Regions from separate parts of the Bradyrhizobium sp. USDA 4473 genome, predicted to be linked through region 1. Evidence: predicted binding sites of a transcription regulator. Region 1 holds the regulator's gene; the other holds the start of a gene.
The links. The regulator LexA, encoded in region 1, represses DNA repair genes until DNA is damaged. The targets are predictions, from matches to a motif close to TGTTCNNNNTGTGTTCNG.
Positions count from the first base shown of each region.

Region 2: the regulator LexA is predicted to act here: its motif matches at 5,203-5,220, upstream of dinB (DNA polymerase IV).

Region 1 is NZ_JBSSGE010000001.1:5,591,795-5,600,466, forward strand. Features, by position in the region: gene ACVW17_RS26385 (ComEC/Rec2 family competence protein) at 1-1,256, shown strand, start outside; gene ACVW17_RS26390 (hypothetical protein) at 1,253-1,480, opposite strand; gene ACVW17_RS26395 (hypothetical protein) at 1,638-2,066, opposite strand; gene lexA (transcriptional repressor LexA) at 2,343-3,047, opposite strand; gene ACVW17_RS26405 (molybdopterin molybdotransferase MoeA) at 3,291-4,502, opposite strand; gene ACVW17_RS26410 (HAD family hydrolase) at 4,528-5,154, opposite strand; gene ACVW17_RS26415 (hypothetical protein) at 6,676-6,861, opposite strand; gene ACVW17_RS26420 (hypothetical protein) at 7,631-7,879, shown strand; gene ACVW17_RS26425 (hypothetical protein) at 7,919-8,146, shown strand; gene ACVW17_RS26430 (hypothetical protein) at 8,326-8,454, shown strand.
Region 2 is NZ_JBSSGE010000001.1:6,691,539-6,700,210, reverse strand. Features, by position in the region: gene ACVW17_RS31755 (TadE/TadG family type IV pilus assembly protein) at 1-12, shown strand, start outside; gene ACVW17_RS31750 (type II and III secretion system protein family protein) at 419-2,050, shown strand; gene ACVW17_RS31745 (hypothetical protein) at 2,063-2,464, shown strand; gene ACVW17_RS31740 (tetratricopeptide repeat protein) at 2,660-3,226, shown strand; gene ACVW17_RS31735 (hypothetical protein) at 3,325-4,467, opposite strand; gene ACVW17_RS31730 (hypothetical protein) at 4,657-4,923, opposite strand; gene dinB (DNA polymerase IV) at 5,249-6,496, shown strand; gene ACVW17_RS31720 (hypothetical protein) at 6,611-6,820, shown strand; gene ACVW17_RS31715 (NAD(P)H-dependent oxidoreductase) at 6,893-8,218, opposite strand; gene rfbC (dTDP-4-dehydrorhamnose 3,5-epimerase) at 8,224-8,672, opposite strand, start outside.

The DNA of each region.
Region 1 (8,672 bases):
TCGTCGCCGCGGCGTTCTATCTGCTGCTGTCGGGAGCCGAGGTCGCGACCCAGCGATCGTTCTTCATGACGGCGGTGGTGCTGATCGCGGTGATGGTCGACCGCCGCGCCATCACCTTCCGCACGCTGGCGGTGGCGGCGCTGATCGTGCTCGCGATTGCGCCGGAGGCGCTGGTGCATCCGAGCTTCCAGATGTCGTTCGCCGCGACGCTCGGGCTGGTGGCGCTGGTGCAGATCGGGCTGCCGAACCTGCTGGCGTCGCCGGATCATTCGGCGACCGCGCGGGTTGCGCTGTGGGGCGGGCGCGAGCTGACGATGCTGATGCTGGCTTCCCTCGTGGCAGGGCTCGCGACGACGCCCTATGCCGCATTTCATTTCCATCGCGTGACGCCGTACGGACTGCTCGCCAACCTCGCGGCGATGCCGGTGGTGTCTGCGGTCGTGATGCCGGCCGGCCTGCTCGGGCTCGTAGCGATGCCGTTCGGCTTCGACGGCGTGTTCTGGGCGATCATGGGCTTTGGCATCGACTGGATGATCCTGGTGACGCAATGGGTCGCCGCGCTGCCCGGTGCGGTCGGCCGGATGGCGGCGTTCGGGATCGGGCCGCTGATCGCAGCCAGCGCGGGCCTGATCCTGCTCGGGCTGCTGCGCACGCCGCTGCGCTGGTCGGGCGCGGTGCTGCTGGTGGTGGCCTCGGTCTGGGCGCTCAGGGTGCCGCAGCCGGACGTGCTGATTTCCGCCGATGGCCGCAACGTCGCGGTGCGCGGCGGGGACGGGCGGTTGCATCTGATGCACAGCGCCAAGGATGCGTTTTTGGTCAAGGAGTGGCTGGCGGCGGACGCCGATGCGCGGACCGCCACTGATGCATCGCTCGGCGAGGGCGTCTCCTGCGATCCGAGCGGCTGCGTGGTCCAGGGGCCCGGCGGCGCCTTCGTCGCGCTGGCCAGCCGGCCGGAGGCGCTGGTGGATGATTGCGAGCGCGCGGCGCTGATCGTCACCGCCCGGCCGGCGCCGCGGGGCTGCGCGGCCTCGGTGGTCGACGCCGAGCGGCTGCGGCGTCACGGCGCGCTGGTGCTGCGGCGGACCAGTGACGGCTACGCCATCGATGCGGTCAAGCCCGGCGGGATCGACCGGCCATGGTCGCCTGCGGTTCCCGGCGACGGCGAGGCCGAGGCGACGCTCCGCGCCCCCGCCACCGCGCCACGGCCGGCCGTCGACGCCACGCCGGGGGAGAGCGATCTGCAGGGTGAGGATTAGCCGGGGTCTGGCGAGGGACCGGCCGGCAATTCGAACAGGCCGAGATGGTATTCGTCGGAATCGGGGCCGGCGTCGGGCTTCTTGACGAGGGTGAAGGACGCCTCGGGGAATTGCTGCCAGACCTTCAGGTCGTCAGCCGTCACCGTCAGCCAGCCGAACCGGAACATGTAGCGGCCCGGCTCCGTGACGCGTCCAGCCTTTTGCCATGTGACCTTTTCGACCACCGAGCAGGTTTCCGTAAGTGCACGTCCTCTGCGCCTGATGATGCGCCAAGGCGGCCGCCGACGGAAATCTCCTGCCGCGCCCCGGAACCCGACGTCCGGGGTCGCTCGAAATCGTTTCGGTCACTCGCCGCCGGGTCATCCTGCGGCGACGATGCGTTCAACCCAAAAACAGCGACGCAAATGCGGAGGGCCGCCGCTCCACAACCTTCGGCTTCTGCGCGACCGGCGGATGCAGTGCCGGCAATTGCAGCACGCTGACGCGCTGTCCCTCGACGAGCTGGGTCACCAGCACATGGCTGCCGTCGGGGAATTCGACCGCATCATGATGGCGATCCGGCACGTCGGGCTCGACTTCGTTGAACACGCCGACGCGGAAATTCAGCGTCTTGGTCCAGATCCAGCGGCTGTCGTAGCGAACGTTCTCGGCGAAAGCGAGCTCGGTGCCCGGCAGCATGCAGACCGCGACAGTCGGATCGTTCTCCGACGCAAAGCCGCGGGTCGACGTGCCGCGGAAGGTCGTGGTGATCAGCGTCTCTCCGACAATGGCGGGGCGCGATGCCACGGCGTGCAGACTATAGTCACACATCGGATGGCTCCTCAAATGGAGGTAGCGACCCGTGCCTCTCCTTGAGGCATAGGGCCTCTACCAGAGTGGACGATAGCGAACGAGTGTCAGCTCGTTTCTGGGCGATTGTACGACTCGCCCGAGACCGCCTCAATCACAAACACGCGACACTGCGTGAGAGGTATCGGAGCGCATCGAGCAGGCCGCATGCCGCGCTATCTTCCAAGGAACGATCCGATCTGTCGCTCGTTCCTCGCCGCCGCAAGTATTTGCCTCGCCGCCGCAACTATTTGCAATTCAGTACTTGCGATAGAGCCCGATCAGCTTGCCCTGGATGCGGACCCGGTTCGGCGGCAGGATGCGCACTTCATAGGCGGTGTTGGCCGGCTCCAGCGCGATCGAAGCGCCGCGGCGGCGGAAGCGCTTCAGGGTCGCTTCCTCCTCGTCGATCAGCGCCACCACGATGTCGCCGGTGTTGGCGACGTCGTTGCGCTGGATCAGCGCCATGTCGCCGTCGAGAATGCCGGCATCGACCATCGAGTCGCCGCGCACCTCCAGCGCATAATGCTCGCCGGAGCCGAGCATGTCGGGCGGCACGCTGATGGTGTGGCTGCGGGTCTGCAGCGCCTCGATCGGCGTACCGGCAGCGATCCGGCCCATGACCGGGACCGCGACCGGTCGATTGCCGTCATCCTCGGCGATCGGCGGTGTAGAGGTGCGCTTGCCGAGGGTGCCTTCGATGACGCTCGGGGTGAAGCCGCGTCGGCCGTTGCCGCCGCCGGCCGACAGCTCGGGCAGCTTGATGACTTCGATGGCGCGGGCGCGGTTGGGCAGGCGGCGGATGAAGCCGCGCTCCTCCAGCGCAGTGATCAGGCGGTGGATACCGGACTTCGAGCGCAGGTCGAGCGCATCCTTCATCTCGTCGAAGGAGGGCGGGACGCCGGCCTCTTTCAGACGTTCATTGATGAAACGCAGAAGTTCGTACTGTTTGCGCGTGAGCATCTCGAGTATTCCCCCGGTTGATAGCGTCGTTCGATTCCGAGACTCTTCGGTGGGATCTGCAGACCGGGCCTGACCAAGGGAGCATGGTGCTTGCTGCAAGCGCTCCTGGGCGGCCTCCCGATTGTAGACACCAGTACTCGAAACAAATCATGAACGGACACTATATGTTCGATATGTGTTCCGCAACCACTTAATTTCCGGTGAACACGCCCGGCGGCGCACAATCGCCGCGGTGAGAAAACCCTATTCGGGCAGCATCAGGATCTCGCATTCGCTGCCGGCGACGGCGGCCGGCGCAAACGGCGGACGCACGAGAAGTGCCCGTGCCGCAGCGAGATTCCCGAGCAGCGAAGAATCCTGCTGCATCACGGGCGTTGCGATCAGCGTGCCGTCGTCGCGCGTCTCGAGACGCGCGCGCAGATAGTCCTCGCGCTGGTCGTTGGCAGCGAGGTCGCGGCCGAGCAAAGCGGTCGCGCGGCGATGATGAATCGCTTTTCGGCCGCTCAGCGCCCGAATCAACGGCACCAGAAACAGGAAGGCGCAGACATAGGACGACACCGGATTGCCGGGCAGGCCGATCACCCGCATCGCCCCGAGCCGGCCATGCATCATCGGCTTGCCGGGCCGCATCGCGATCCGCCAGAACGCCATCGCGACGCCCTCGGCCTCCAGCGACCGCTTGACCAGGTCGTGGTCACCGACCGAGGCGCCGCCGGTCGTGATCAGGATGTCGGCTCCGGTGTCGCGGGCCCGGCGGATGCCGGCCGTGGTGGCCTCAACCGTATCGGCGGCAATCCCGAGATCGATGGTCTCGGCGCCTTCGGCACGCGCCAGCGCCCGCAGCGCATAGCCGTTGGAATAGACGATCTGGCCGGGTCCGGGCTGCGAGCCCGGCATCACCAGCTCGTCGCCGGTCGCCAGCACCGCGACCTTCGGCCGGCGATGCACGGCGACTTCCGGATGGTTCATGGCGGCGGCCAGCGACAGCGCGCGGTCGGAGAGGCGGCTGCCGGCGGCGAGCAGAACGTCACCCTCGCGGAAGTCGACACCGGCGGGGCGGATGTGCCGTCCAACGGCGGCAGCCTCGGTGATCGTGATGTGGTCGCCGTCGACGGCGGTGTCCTCCTGGATGATGACGGCGTCGGCGCCGTCGGGGATCACGCCGCCGGTGAAGATCCGCACCGCTTCGCCTGAGGCGACCGTGCGCTCGAACGGCCGGCCGGCGGCGACTTCGCCGATCACCTTGAGCCGCGCCTTCAGGTCAGCCGCATCGGCGGCGCGCACCGCATAGCCGTCCATCGCCGACATCGGCTGCGGCGGCTGGGTGCGCCGCGCGGCGAGGTCGCGTGCCAGGGTGCGGTGATAGGCGGCATCGAGCGCGACCATCTCCTCCGGCAGCGGTTCGGCGCCGGCCAGGACGGCGGACAGGGCATCGGCAACCGGCATCAGGGCCACGCTCGGAGCTCCTCAAGTCCAGGGTTCAAATACCGAGCGCGGTCAGCGCCCTTGCCACGTCATCCGTCGATGTCACGTGGACGGCATGAAGGCCGCGCGCCCGCGCGCCTTCGATATTGGCGGCCAGGTCGTCGAAGAACAGGATCCGCGACGCCGGCACGCCGATGGCTTTTACCACATGATCGTAGGCCGCGGCGTCGGGTTTCCGATAGCCGATGCTCGAGGACAGGAACACGGTGCGGAAATGGCTCAGCAACTCGGCGTGGACAACCGAGAAATGCGCGACATGGGCCGGATTGGTGTTGGAGAACGCATAGAGCGGCATCCGCTTCGCCGCGGCCGCGAGCAGGGGGGCGATATCGGGCATCTCGCCGGTGAAGATCGCATTCCAGCCTTCGAGGAACTGGGCGTCCGTGAGGTCGATGCCGAGCGTCCGGCGCAGGTTTTCGAAGAACGCCGCATCGTCGATCCGGCCGATCTCGTGATGCTTGAAGCTGTCGTCGACGACAAAGCGCGTGGCGAGGTCGGACGGCGCGCAGCCGGCATGCTGCGCCCAGTGCGCCATCACCTTGTCAAAGTCGATGTCGAGCACGACGCGGCCGATATCGAACAGCAGCACGTCGACGGAATCGGGGAGGGGGTGCGAGGTCATTGCGTGGAACCATGTACGAAAATTGCGGGCAGGCGGCAATGTCCCCGATTTGTGCGGGAGGCATGCGACTGATGTGCTGACAGTGGCTCCCGCTCGATCCATAGCTTCGCATGCTCGCGCCACAATTTCAGTGTCGTCCCGGCCTAGTGCGCAATTGCGCACGGGGGCCGGGGCCCATAACCACAGGGTTGTGTTGTTGAAAACAAGCTGTGGCCCCAGCGTCGCGCAACAATTCGCTTTTGGGGTAATGGGTCCCGGGCCTTCGCCGGGACGACGGCGAATGTGTGGCGCCGCTTGTGAATCATACGTCCGCATTCTCGCGACATGATTTGTCCGAGTCTTGCTTCTCGTTCCGCCCTCTCCGTTGGTGAGGGCGCAGGGAAAGCCGGGTGCCGATCGCACCCATGGGCCCCGAGCAATGGGGTAGAAAGCTCGGGGGTAGGACCACAGGTGTAACCGGAGCAATCCGGCTTTCCCTGCGCGATGGCTTACGGCTTATACGTGCTCTCCCCGGCGAGACTTGGCTTTGTTGTCACCGTCTTCACAACGCGCATTGCGCAATCGGAAGAGACACCTACCGCTAGGGCGTCAGGCCTGCACGATTTCGCCGTCCGCCTCATGCGCGTTCGTCAACTGCGCATTCGGCGTCCACCGCATCTCGACCCGCGTTCGTGACGACCGCGAAGCGCCCCTCGTGTCGGGTGAGACGGGGAATTCATACACCGAGTTGCGCTTCGGATAAAGCGAAATATTTTCGCGCACGGTGATTGACAGGTTTTGCTGAGTTGCCCGTCGTGTCCGGACCGCAACACCCTGCAAACACATCGCCGTCCGACGTGTGCCCTCAGCGGGCTGCACCCTTCTTCTCCAGGCGTCCAGGAGCGGCCGACGTCGATAATCGCGCCCCTCGCTGGGCCGTCTCTTGTCGGGCGATCGCTCATTAGGAACGACAGCACCTGGCACCGCGTATTGGATAACAAACGCCACCCAACAGGAACGGCAGGTCGGCGTTTCCGGTGCCCTTGGCTCTGTCCCCGAGCCAGGGGCACACCTTCGTGGTCTTCAGGGGCGTGTCATCACCGCGCCTAATGTGTCGTAGGCGGCGATATCGTTCCAACGACTTCCATGTCTTCTTTCCGCACAGTCACCCAGCGTCCTGTCTCGGCAGCGATCTTTCGAGCTATTCTTACAGCGGCATCCTCGTCCGCCAATTCAAGCATGATGATGCTGCCTTTCCCCGAGAAGGCGTCGGGGTTTGAAATGTTGATGATGAATAGGGGTCCTTTTGGAAGGATCATCGGAGTGCCCCAGCCCGCAGAAGCCAGCATCGCATCACGCGATACCCTGTGCTTTCGTGCGCGGCGACACCGTGCAACCGCTACCAAGTTCCCGCCTTAACCTGGTTAAAGTACGTGGGATGTCGCGCAACTCGAAAATGGAGCTTTCGCATCGGTCCAGCAATCATGTTGCTCCGGTCCGCCCGCCGACGCGTTGGACGCTTTGCTTGCAAACCGTACGGCTTCACTTGCTTGGATGCTTCTCAATGGTCGCCTTGGCCCTGGCGATCGCCTCTTGAGTGCTCTGGAAGGTTTGCGTTCTGATCGGAGGACCGCCCGCAAGAGGCGTGATCTCGACGAGGAAGCCGCCGCCTCGCTGCTCGACGATCGTTAGACGATGACCCTGATATTCGATCGGCTCGGCTGACATTTCGGATGCCGTTTGGACGATGGATGCGCGACAAGCCTATGAAGGCATTGCAGCCCCCGGGGTTGCTAGGAACTTCTCGATCTCGAGGGCACGCCGGGCTTCAAGTGACTTCCTCAGCATGCGTTCACGTTCGGCTCCAGGCGGCAAGCCGCTTGCCCTGGTCCTGGCCGTTTCGGCAAGCTTTAGCAGTCTGAAGGTCAGTGACGTCGTTTGCTTAACCCGATTTCGTCGTTTCTTTCCCATGGCGTTCGGCCCGCGCGAACAATTGTCGCGCGAATTCGGCCACCAATGGCCTTGCATGGCATCTACATAGGTTAATCCAGTGCTGGCGGAATTTTTGCTGCGGGCAGGAACCAACTGGCGCGAGCATGCGGGGTGACGTGGCTGACGGCGTGTTCGGTCAGGGACGACGAGAGCCGAAACGTTCTCGTCGCTTCACGCCCGTTGTTTCTGAAATCCGAATTGGTGGAGCGGCCGCTGTTTGGGGCTCAGCGAAATTAGGACATGGCTTCTGACATGCATTTTTAAATGCGGGTCTCGGAGACGAGATGCAAACTGCGGGGATGTTGACACCTCATCGAATGGACAGCGTGGAGATGGGCTTTCTCGGCTTTGCCGGAATGTCATTCATCGCGCTCGTCGCCAGCGTGAGCTGGCTCCTGACCGGGTGACGCCGAACACGATGGACGAACGGACCTTGGCCTCAGTGTGGTGCCCACTCGCTGGGGCCCTTTCTTTCCGAGCTCCCTGGACTGGAGGCGGGTGAGGGATGCCCCACCTGGATGCTTGCCTGGGAGTTCTGCGCCGACTGATCGCAGAAGGCGACGTGAACCGCATTGCGCTGGCCGAGAGAGCGGTCAACGAGTATTGGGACGCGACCTTGCTTGGAGCCAGGAGGAGCGGACTCCGGCTCCTCCAGCAAGACGTGCTGACGCAGCTCAATGCCGTTGTGGGAGATCAGCGCGGCTTCGCCGAAACGGTGAATGCTTACATCGAGAAAAAGCTAGGCTCGGCATAACCCGGCCAGGGTCGCCGGATCGCCCCATCGAGCGCTTCCGTGCCACTCGATGCAAAACTTGTTTCCTCCCTGGCGTCATCCGCCGACGGTCTTCTCAAGGGCGACCAGCAAGCCGAAGACCGATCCCGTCACAGCGAGGAAGGCAGCAAAATAGTAAATGCGGTACATGACTGGTCGATCTGTTCCGGTCTAGCCGAGGAGATTGAATTTCGCCCAAGCGTTCCTCAGTGGGCGTTCCCGAACGCGATGCGCCGCAAGATCGGTTGAGCTACCTCGCCGCAATCGACTGTTGCACGCCATGTCGGTTCCTCGTCTCGCTTCATCGCCGGCCGTGCGCGAGCTCTGCAGGCGACGCTCATCGAGACCGGTCGTTCCTCGAACGCGAATGGAACAGTCGGCAAACCAATGTTTTTCCGTACATGGTTGGATTCGTTTGGAGGCCACCCATGCGGGACGATTATGACATCTTTGCCCACTCGGACCTTTGGTTGGCTGCGGTGGTTGCCTGCGCGCCCTCGATATTGATCGTCACGCTGATGATCATGTCGCTGATCGAGCCGCAGTTCCCCGGTTGAGGTTTCAATATTGGGTGGTCGCTCAAACAAGCGTTCTCGGCCGACTCGTTTTTTGCCGGACAGCGCTCACATCCTGGAAAGCGCCAAACCGAGATATGCGATCAGCGCCCCGGTGCTCAGAATAACAACGACGAGCGCCTGCTCTGAACGTGCCTGTAGGGTTTTGCGGGTCACGGCGTTGACGCTCCATCTTCGAAATCATTCGATCCAACTAATTG
Region 2 (8,672 bases), 1.1 Mb from region 1:
ATTCCATACTGAGGAGGGCCGATTCGCCTCACGATCGGGGGGCTGACGCGCCGCCGGATCGGCCGTGGCCTGCTGGACGGCTGGCAAATAGCCCAAGCGGGCTAGGGAAGTGGTGCGCGGTGGCAACATTGGGGAGTTTTCTCCGGGCTCGCCGCGGCGCCGAAGGGCTCTTGCCTTGCAATCGGGGCGCGTGACGGGAGATGATCTGAGGGCCGCCATTTGCGGCCTGGCGTGTGGGGATATCCGGAGCGAGCTCGTTTTGCTTTCGCTCGGCGCGCCGGGAAATGGGAATTCGTGAAGTAACTATTTGTAGTCGGACAAACTGTAAGCTCTACGGCGTGGTGCACGAACGGGAGTGATCGGGCCGGGGTCGTAGATTTACGGGGGTCGTCGCGGAAACGCGGCGAAGGGGATTGGCATGATGGGAAGTCGCGTTTCGGTTGATGCGGGACTTGGGCTGGTTGCCTTCAGCGCGATGGCGTTCGGCGCTGCGCTTGCCCTGTTTCATTGCATCGATCCGGCCGCCGCCGCGGATCGGCGTGCGCCGTCATCCTCATCCTCCTCCGGCGTCTTCGTCAGCGAGATGAGCGACGTCCAGCGCGTCAAGGTGATCGTCAACAAGTCGCGCACCTTCAGGGTCGACACCGCGTTTTCGTCGATCGTCGCGGGCTCGCCCGACATCGCCGACGTGAAGTCGCTGAGCGACCATCTGATCTACGTCCAGGGCAAGAAGACCGGCACTACCAACGTCATCCTGTTCGACAGCGCGATGAAGCAGATCGGCATCCTCGATGTCGAGGTGACGTTCGATATCGGCAATCTGCAACAAAACATCCAGAACGGCACCGGGACGCGCGGCATTCGCGTAACCGCCTCGGAAGGCCAGGTGGTGCTGAGCGGAATGGCCGCCGATGCGGTCGCCGCGGAGCGGGCCCTGGCGATTGCCAAGGGCAGCGTTCCCGAGGGCGGCATCGTCGTCAATGCGATGAACGTTGCTGCGCCGCAGCAAGTTATGCTCGAGGTGCGCTTCCTCGAGGTTAACCGGCAGGCGGGGCGCGACCTCGGCGTGAATCTCTACGCTGCGAACGCCAGTGGATCAAATATTGCCAATAGCGGAGCTGGCGGGCCAAATTCAATCAGCACGAACAGTGGCCGCGTTGGCATGCCGAATGTAGGCCCTCCGGCTGGGTCCATTCCGTTACTCGGTACGGCAGGAACCCTCGTCGGTGCTGCCGGCGGCGTATCTCCGACCCCGTTCGGAAGCCTGTTGACCAGCATCGTGAGGACTAGCAACGGCAGTTCGGTGGATATGCTGATCACGGCGCTGGAAACCAAAGGACTGGCGCGCCGACTGGCAGAACCTAATCTGACCACGCTCTCCGGTGATGCCGCGCGCTTTCTGGCCGGCGGCGAATTTCCTGTGCCGGTGCCAACCCAGTCGACATCCGGCTTTCCGACCGTCTCGATCGACTACAAGAAGTTCGGCGTCGAGTTGGCGTTCGTTCCAACCGTGCTCTCGCGCGGCTTGATCAATCTCCGCGTCGAGCCCTCGGTCAGCGAGCTCGACTTCACCAATACGGTCACGATCCAGGGTACCAGCGTTCCGTCACTGACCCGCCGCGACGCGCGCACCACGGTCGAGCTGCGCGACGGCCAGAGCTTTGCCATCGCCGGCCTGTTGCAGACAAAGAACCAGCAGGACGTTTCGCAACTGCCCTGGATCGGCTCGGTGCCGGTGCTCGGCACTCTGTTCAGCAGCAAGTCCTATCAGCAGCAGGAAACCGACCTGGTCATTATCGTCACGCCGCGCCTGGTCGCGCCGGCGGCGCCCGGCCAGCAGCTGGCATCGCCGCTCGATTCCCGCCTGCCGGCCAACGATGTCGATTTCTTCCTCAACGGCCAGATGGAAGTCCGCAAGCGCTACGACGACTACGTCAATTCCGGCGGCGACGTGAAGGGACCGTATGGCCATATCATCGCGCCCAACGCGGTCGTGAGTCCGCCACCGGCGGTGGTCGTCGACCAGCCGGTCGTGAAGACGCTGAACTAGGGGAGGCGGGAGATGACCATCCGATATCTGGCACTGCTCGCCCCGTTCCTGCTCGGCGGCTGCTACGGCGTGTACGGGCATGACGAGATGGACCGCTACATCCAGCGTTCCGACACCATCACGATGAGTGCCGGCAATGCCAAGGAGGTCAACGCGGTCACCCACACGATCCACCCGTGGCCGGCCTATGTCGGCGACCGCCGCATCGCCTACGACGCGCGACGGACGGGTACTGCGATCACCCGCTACGGCACTCAGCAGCGCCCGCTGGATCAGCTTCCCGACATGGGCGATCCGACCAGGGCGATGGGCCAGCCGCCGCCCGTCACGACGATTCAGAACGTCAACACGACCGGACTGGGAGCAGGGACCGGAGGATCGGTGGCTGTCGGGGTAGGCGGAGGAGGCAGGTAACCAGCTGAAGGCTCGCTGCACCCTGGGCATTGCCCGTTGGGATCTCGATTTTCCGATCCTGGCGGGGCGGGCGGATGCCGCGGCTGGAGCTTGAAGGGAAGTGGCGACGTGAGGTTCTGGTACTGACCCGGTGTTTCGGTCGTGCTGTCTGTTTTGTTAGGTAGTTTCGCGATGATGTTTCGAATGGGGCAAGAGATGCGCTGGACTTGGGGAACGGGACGAGGATTGCGTCGTCTCGCGCCGGCGTTGATCTGTTGCGGCCTGGCGACCGGCCTTGGTGCCTGTGACTACACGACCCGCGAGGCCGCGATCGTCGCTCCGGTGGATCCGCCCGGTGGGGACCCCGTGCAGGAGCCGACCGACGTCAAATATTATCCCTCCGACGAGCCGGTGCGGCTGGGGCTCGAGCACTACAACCGCGGCAATTACGGTATCGCCCAGCGCTATTTCAAGGATGCGGTCGAGAAGGCGCCGAAGGACGTCACGGCCTGGGTCGGGCTCGCCGCGAGCTACGACAAGATCCGCCGCTTCGATCTTGCCGATCAGGCCTATGCGCAGGCGATCCGGATCGGCGGCGAGACCGTCCAGATCCTCAACGACCAGGGCTATTCCCTCATGCTGCGCGGCAATCTCAGCGGCGCGCGGCGCAAGTTCGAGAAGGCGTATTCGCTCGATCCCGGCAACCCGGTTATCGCCAACAACCTCGAGCTGCTGAACGGCAGCCGCAAGTTCATCGAGCGGCCGCCGAACAATCAGCCGTAGCGGTGCAATATTACCTTTGATGGGGCCGCCGACTCCTTTGCATGGGGTTGTTTTCGCTATTTTGGTAGCTCGCCCCTGCGACCCGACCTCGCCGCGATCTAGTTCATCAGCACGGCATCGACGCGGCGGCTGTTTCTTGTGCTGATGATGATGGCGCCGTTGCGGATGGCAAATCGCGCACCGGCGAGTCTCGGAATCTTTTCGGTCAGCGGCGACGGCAGCGGAATCATTCCGCCGCTCGCGGGATCGCCGACGTTGATCGGCGGCCCGCCCGCGCCGGCCGAAGGCGCTGCCTTGATGTACTCCCTGATCAATTGAGTCTCTTCCCGCGAGAGACTGAGTGCGGTCTGCTCGCTGATCGCCGCTCGCTTTTCTGTCTCGGCTTTCTGCTGCGCTTCTTCCTGTTGCGCGGCTTCGCGCCTGGCTGCGTCCTGCTCGAGCTTGGCGACGCGCTCCCGCAGCGGCACGAGCTCCCGCCGCAGCATGACGATCTCGGATTTCAGCGAAGAGTTCTGGCCGAGCGCGATCGCTGCGGCAACGCAGGCAACGACCGAAATCAGACTGAGACATGCAACGGCAAGTCCCGTCACCCCGATGCGATTGGCCGTTGTCCGATCCTCTACGCCGCCCGCCGAACGCCGGCGCCGTGCCCGAGCAAATCGCGGTATACTGCTGCCGAGCAATGTCAGGAGTTGCGAGAGCCGGGAATCGTTCGGGCCCGCAGCGTGGATCGAGCCGAAGGCCGGTTCGAGCACGATCGGGCCTTGCGCGGAGAGATCGAGCGATGCGGCCGAGCCGCCGGCGTTCGAGGTCGTGCGCTCGGCCTGGCCGTCATCTCTGGCGTGCACGAGCCGGCGATCGATGTCGTCGGGCTGGTCGACACCAGCATCGCTGATCGCATCGGGCGTGTCGGCAGCAACGGCCTCAAGGCGCTCGCTCTGCCATTCGCCGAGCTCCTGTTTACCGAGTTCTTGCGCGTTAAGCTCCTGCTCGGCGCGGGACGCTGCAAGCGAGCTCCATAGCGCAAGCCCGGCCTCCGTGATCTGCAGCCCCGCCTCATTGATCGAAGCCCATCCGGACTGGAACACGTCGGCGTCGCCGAGCTCGGACGATCGCTTCAACTTCGTGGCCGCATCGCCCGCCGCGATCATGCGCTTGACCTCGCGACTGACCTCCTCGAGCGGAATCCGCTGTTCCGGTCTTGCAGCCAGCACACTCAAGATCGCCAGATTGAATCTCATGTGGCGCCTCTCGATGCCCCATCAGCCGATCGCGCAGCCGGCGGTCTCCCATGCCGGTGTCGGTCAGTCAGAGAGTCAAGCGAAGTGTAACGGCTCCCCGAGGGGCAAACAATCCGGTCCCAGGCGCACGACCGATGGATAAGTCTGCCCGCCAACGCGACGCGTCGCGATCGCCGTAGCGCAAGCTGTTCAGAGAAACTCGCGAAGCCTGGAGAGCTCGATCACGTGCTCGGGTGACAGCACATCGGGGACGAGCGGAGGTTGCGCCTTGGTCCGGATCTCGTAGAGATGCCGCGTCTTGTCGGGCTTGCTCATGAAATCGCGAATGCATTGGTCGAGCGTTGCGTTGGCGACCATATAGGGTGCGCGATCCTCTCGCCTGGCGTTGTTGAGAGAGGGCCATTTGTAAAGGGTGGCCGCAGCCTGGAAGTCCACCTGATGAGAGTGGTCGGTCATTCCAGGATATCTACCTGAAAAAGCCTGCCCGTCAACGCACGCCGGCAAGTGAGCGAATTGCTGCGGCAGTCGGCGCATTGTGTGTCGTCGCGATTGGTCGAACGACTGCCGCCGCGGCTCGCGTGATTCGCTTCGATTGCCGCGCAGCGGTCTCGATCTCCAGCGAGCCGAGATCGGCGTCGACGGAGGGAAGCCTGCCGAAGGACAGGCCGGCCGATTGCTTCGCGCGGCGAGCGCACGCGAAGGGAGGACAAATTCCACGTTGACTGGATTTCGATTTGTTCTTAGTTTGTTCTTTTGGTCGGGCGAGCACAAGCAGGTCGAGATGGCAGCGGCAGCCACCATTCTGCACGCGGACCTCGATGCATTTTACGCGTCGGTGGAGCAGCTGCTTGATCCGTCGCTGCGCGGCAAGCCGATCGCCGTCGGGGGCGGGGTGGTGCTTGCGGCCTCCTATGAGGCCAAGGCCTTCGGCGTCCGCGGCGGCATGTCGGGACGGGACGCGCGCGAGCTGTGCCCGCAGCTGATTTTTGTCGGCGGTCATTTCAGGGATTACCAGCGGCTGGGCGACGCGGCCATCGAGGTGCTCGGCGATTTCACGCCGCTGGTCGAGCGCATTTCGATCGACGAAGCGTTCGCCGACGTTGCCGGCTGCACGCATCTGTTCGGAGCGCCGGCGGACATCGCAGCGGCGATCCGGCGGCGGGTGCGCGCCGAACTCGGTCTTCCGATCTCGGTGGGCGTCGCGCGCACCAAACATCTGGCGAAGATCGCTTCCCAGGTCGCAAAGCCCGACGGCCTTGTCGTCGTCGATCCCGACGCGGAGCTCAGCTTCCTTCACGAATTGCCGGTCGAGTTGATGTGGGGCGTCGGGCCGGTGACCCGGGCACGGCTGGAGGCGATCGGCGTTGCGACGATCGGTCAACTCGCGACATTGTCGGAACGCTCGCTGACGCGGTTGCTCGGTCCGGCGGCAGGCGAGAAGCTCGCCGCGCTGGCCTGCAATCGCGATCCGCGACAACTCAAGCCGCATCGGCGCGCGCGATCGGCGGGAGCACAATCGGCGCTCGGCCGCAAGCCCGCGACCATGCAGGTCATCAGGCCGACGCTGATGCATCTCGCCGACCGCGTCGCCACACGGCTGCGGGCGAAATCGCGGCCCGGACGAACCGTGACGGTGCGGGTGCGCTTCGCAGACATGAAATCGGTGACCCGCGCGATCACGCTCGACGCGCCGGTGTGCACGACGGTGATCCTGGCGCGGCTCGCCGAGAACCTGGTGCGTGCAACGCTTGCCGATCATCCCCGTGAGGGGATCATTTCGCTGTTGGCGATCTCGGTCTCGCATCTCGAGGAGCATTGGGACCTTGCGCTGGAGCTTCCGCTCGGATTGGCCGATGACGCGCTCCGCCCCGGAAGTCCAGCAGGCATCGCGCGCTGGGCGGCGGACTGCGCGATCGACAAGATCCGCGACCGCTTCGGCTGGGAGGCAATCGGATACGGCTCAGTCGCTCTGGAGGCGGTTCGGTCGGTGCCTGATGCGTTTCGCGCACTTGCCGAGAAGGAGCTATAACCTGCTACCGATTCACGATCGGGTCATCGCATTAAGAAAAGGCAATCCGGAATCGCGCCGTTGTGAGTGGTGGCCTCGCGCATGCGGTCTATTCTGACGCTGCGGAGGATAGCCATGAAGTACAGCTCCGAACTGATCCAGACGATGCGGGATGCGTTGGATACGGTCATGGCAAGCGTGCCGGCCGATCAATCCGTGTTCGGTCTGAAGGCCCACGTTGCCGAATCCATCTTGCGAGCCGCGGCCCACGGTCAGACGTCGTTCGACGGGCTCGTGACGGCCGCATCCGATCAGCTTCAATCCATCATATCGATGTTGACCTAAGCGTGATCCAGAAAAGTGCGAAGCGGTTTTCCGAGGAGATTCGACAACAGGCTAACGCGCGATGACGCCGCCTTAGGCAGCCGCAGGGCGTATGAATGACGGCCTGCCGAAGAAGACGGTGTCTTGCTCCTGGCGCAGCGCGTCGCAGATTCGGCCTGCCGGAATCTCGACGTCGTCATACGCGAGCACGTGGTCTCGCGCAATGTTCCGCCGAAGACGGCAACCTTCGGCTAGGCCGATCGGAAGAAGGTGCTCGGCGTGAGCGACCTGCGCATTCTCGCACAAGCCGTAGGTCATGTAGTGGCCAAGCCCGTCGAGGACTTCGCCAGCCCTGAGATCCCTCTTTGCGGCTGCGACCACATCGACACACGGCGCGCCGAGCGGAGTGATGGCTGCATCCTTGAAGATCGCCGCGCGTGCAACCGTGAACGGGACCTCAAAGTGACAAAGATGATAGGGCCAGTAGAAGCAGTAGAGGGGGCCTGCTCCCATCTTGTAGAGCGACAAATAGTGCTTCTCGACCGCATCGTTCGTCGTCCCAAGCACGAATATGCCCGGGTTTGGCATCGCTCCCACGCAATAATCCACGATGCCGGGACCGTCGAGAAGCTCATCGACCGGGTACCAGTTGACCGCTTCCTGGATCGGGGTGCCGGCCTCGACGACCGGACCGTGCATTCCGCGCCGCGCGACCCGCATGCCCGTTGCATTGGCAACGATCGCGTTCTCGAAGGATATCTTGGTGCCGTCAGCGAAAGACGTAACCATCGGGGCCTTCATCCCCCATTTTCTGGCAAACCCTTCCTGGGTCGTGGGATTGCGGTAGGGATCGTGCAGACCCTTGATGTTCCCGCACAGCACAGGCCTGATACCCAGTCCCTTCACCCACCGGTACAGATTCATGATGACGCCTGGCTGGTCACCTTCCGTGTTGGTGATGACGACCCCGGCGCGGTCGGCATACGTCTTCAGGATCGGGCCGAGAGTGCCGTCCAGTTCGGCATTCATCATGACGACATGCTTGGTTCGGGCGATCGCCTGCATCACCACGCCGGCCGCGAATTCGATCGTGCCGGTGACCTCCAGAATCACATCGATCCCGTCAGCGTTGCAAAGAAGCATTGGGTCGTCGGTGATCGCGCGCCGGCTCCGGGTGATGCAGTCGTCGAGTTCATCCACGCGGCGCACTTGCGTGACGTTGCTCTCACCGGATTCCGCGTAGGCCTTGCGGGCCTCATCGAGGTGACGGTTACAGATCGCAGCGAGTTCGATGCCCTTGGTGTACTGCAGCATCTGACGCGCGATACCCTTGGCCATGAACCCGGCGCCCACCATTCCCACCCTGATCGGGGTGCCGGTGCGTTGCAGCCGCTCGAGCTCGCGGTCGACGATGAACATGCTATCTACCCCTCATCGGCAGTCGCGACGAGCCGGTGCTCGTCCACGAAATCAGGCCAGCTGCAGTCCTTTTCCGAGATGACGGCGGGCTCGGCGGGCCACTTGATGCGAAACGCTGGATCGTTCCAGCGCACGCCGCGCTCGGCGGTCGGCGTGTAGAATTCGGATACGAGATACGTGACCTCGGTCTCGTCCGCGAGCGTCAGAAAGGCGTTCGCGCATCCCTTCGGGACGAGGAGCATGCGGTAGTTTTCGGCACTGAGCTCAACCGTGATGTGATGCATGAACGTCGGCGAGTCAGGCCTCAGATCGATCAGCACGTCATGGACGGCGCCGCGCACGCAGCGCAGGAGCTTGTCCTCCTGATAGGGCGCGACCTGGTAATGGAAGCCGCGCAACGTATGCTTTTGGCGGTTGAAGGAGATGTTCATCTGGGCGATCCGGTTGGGCAGGC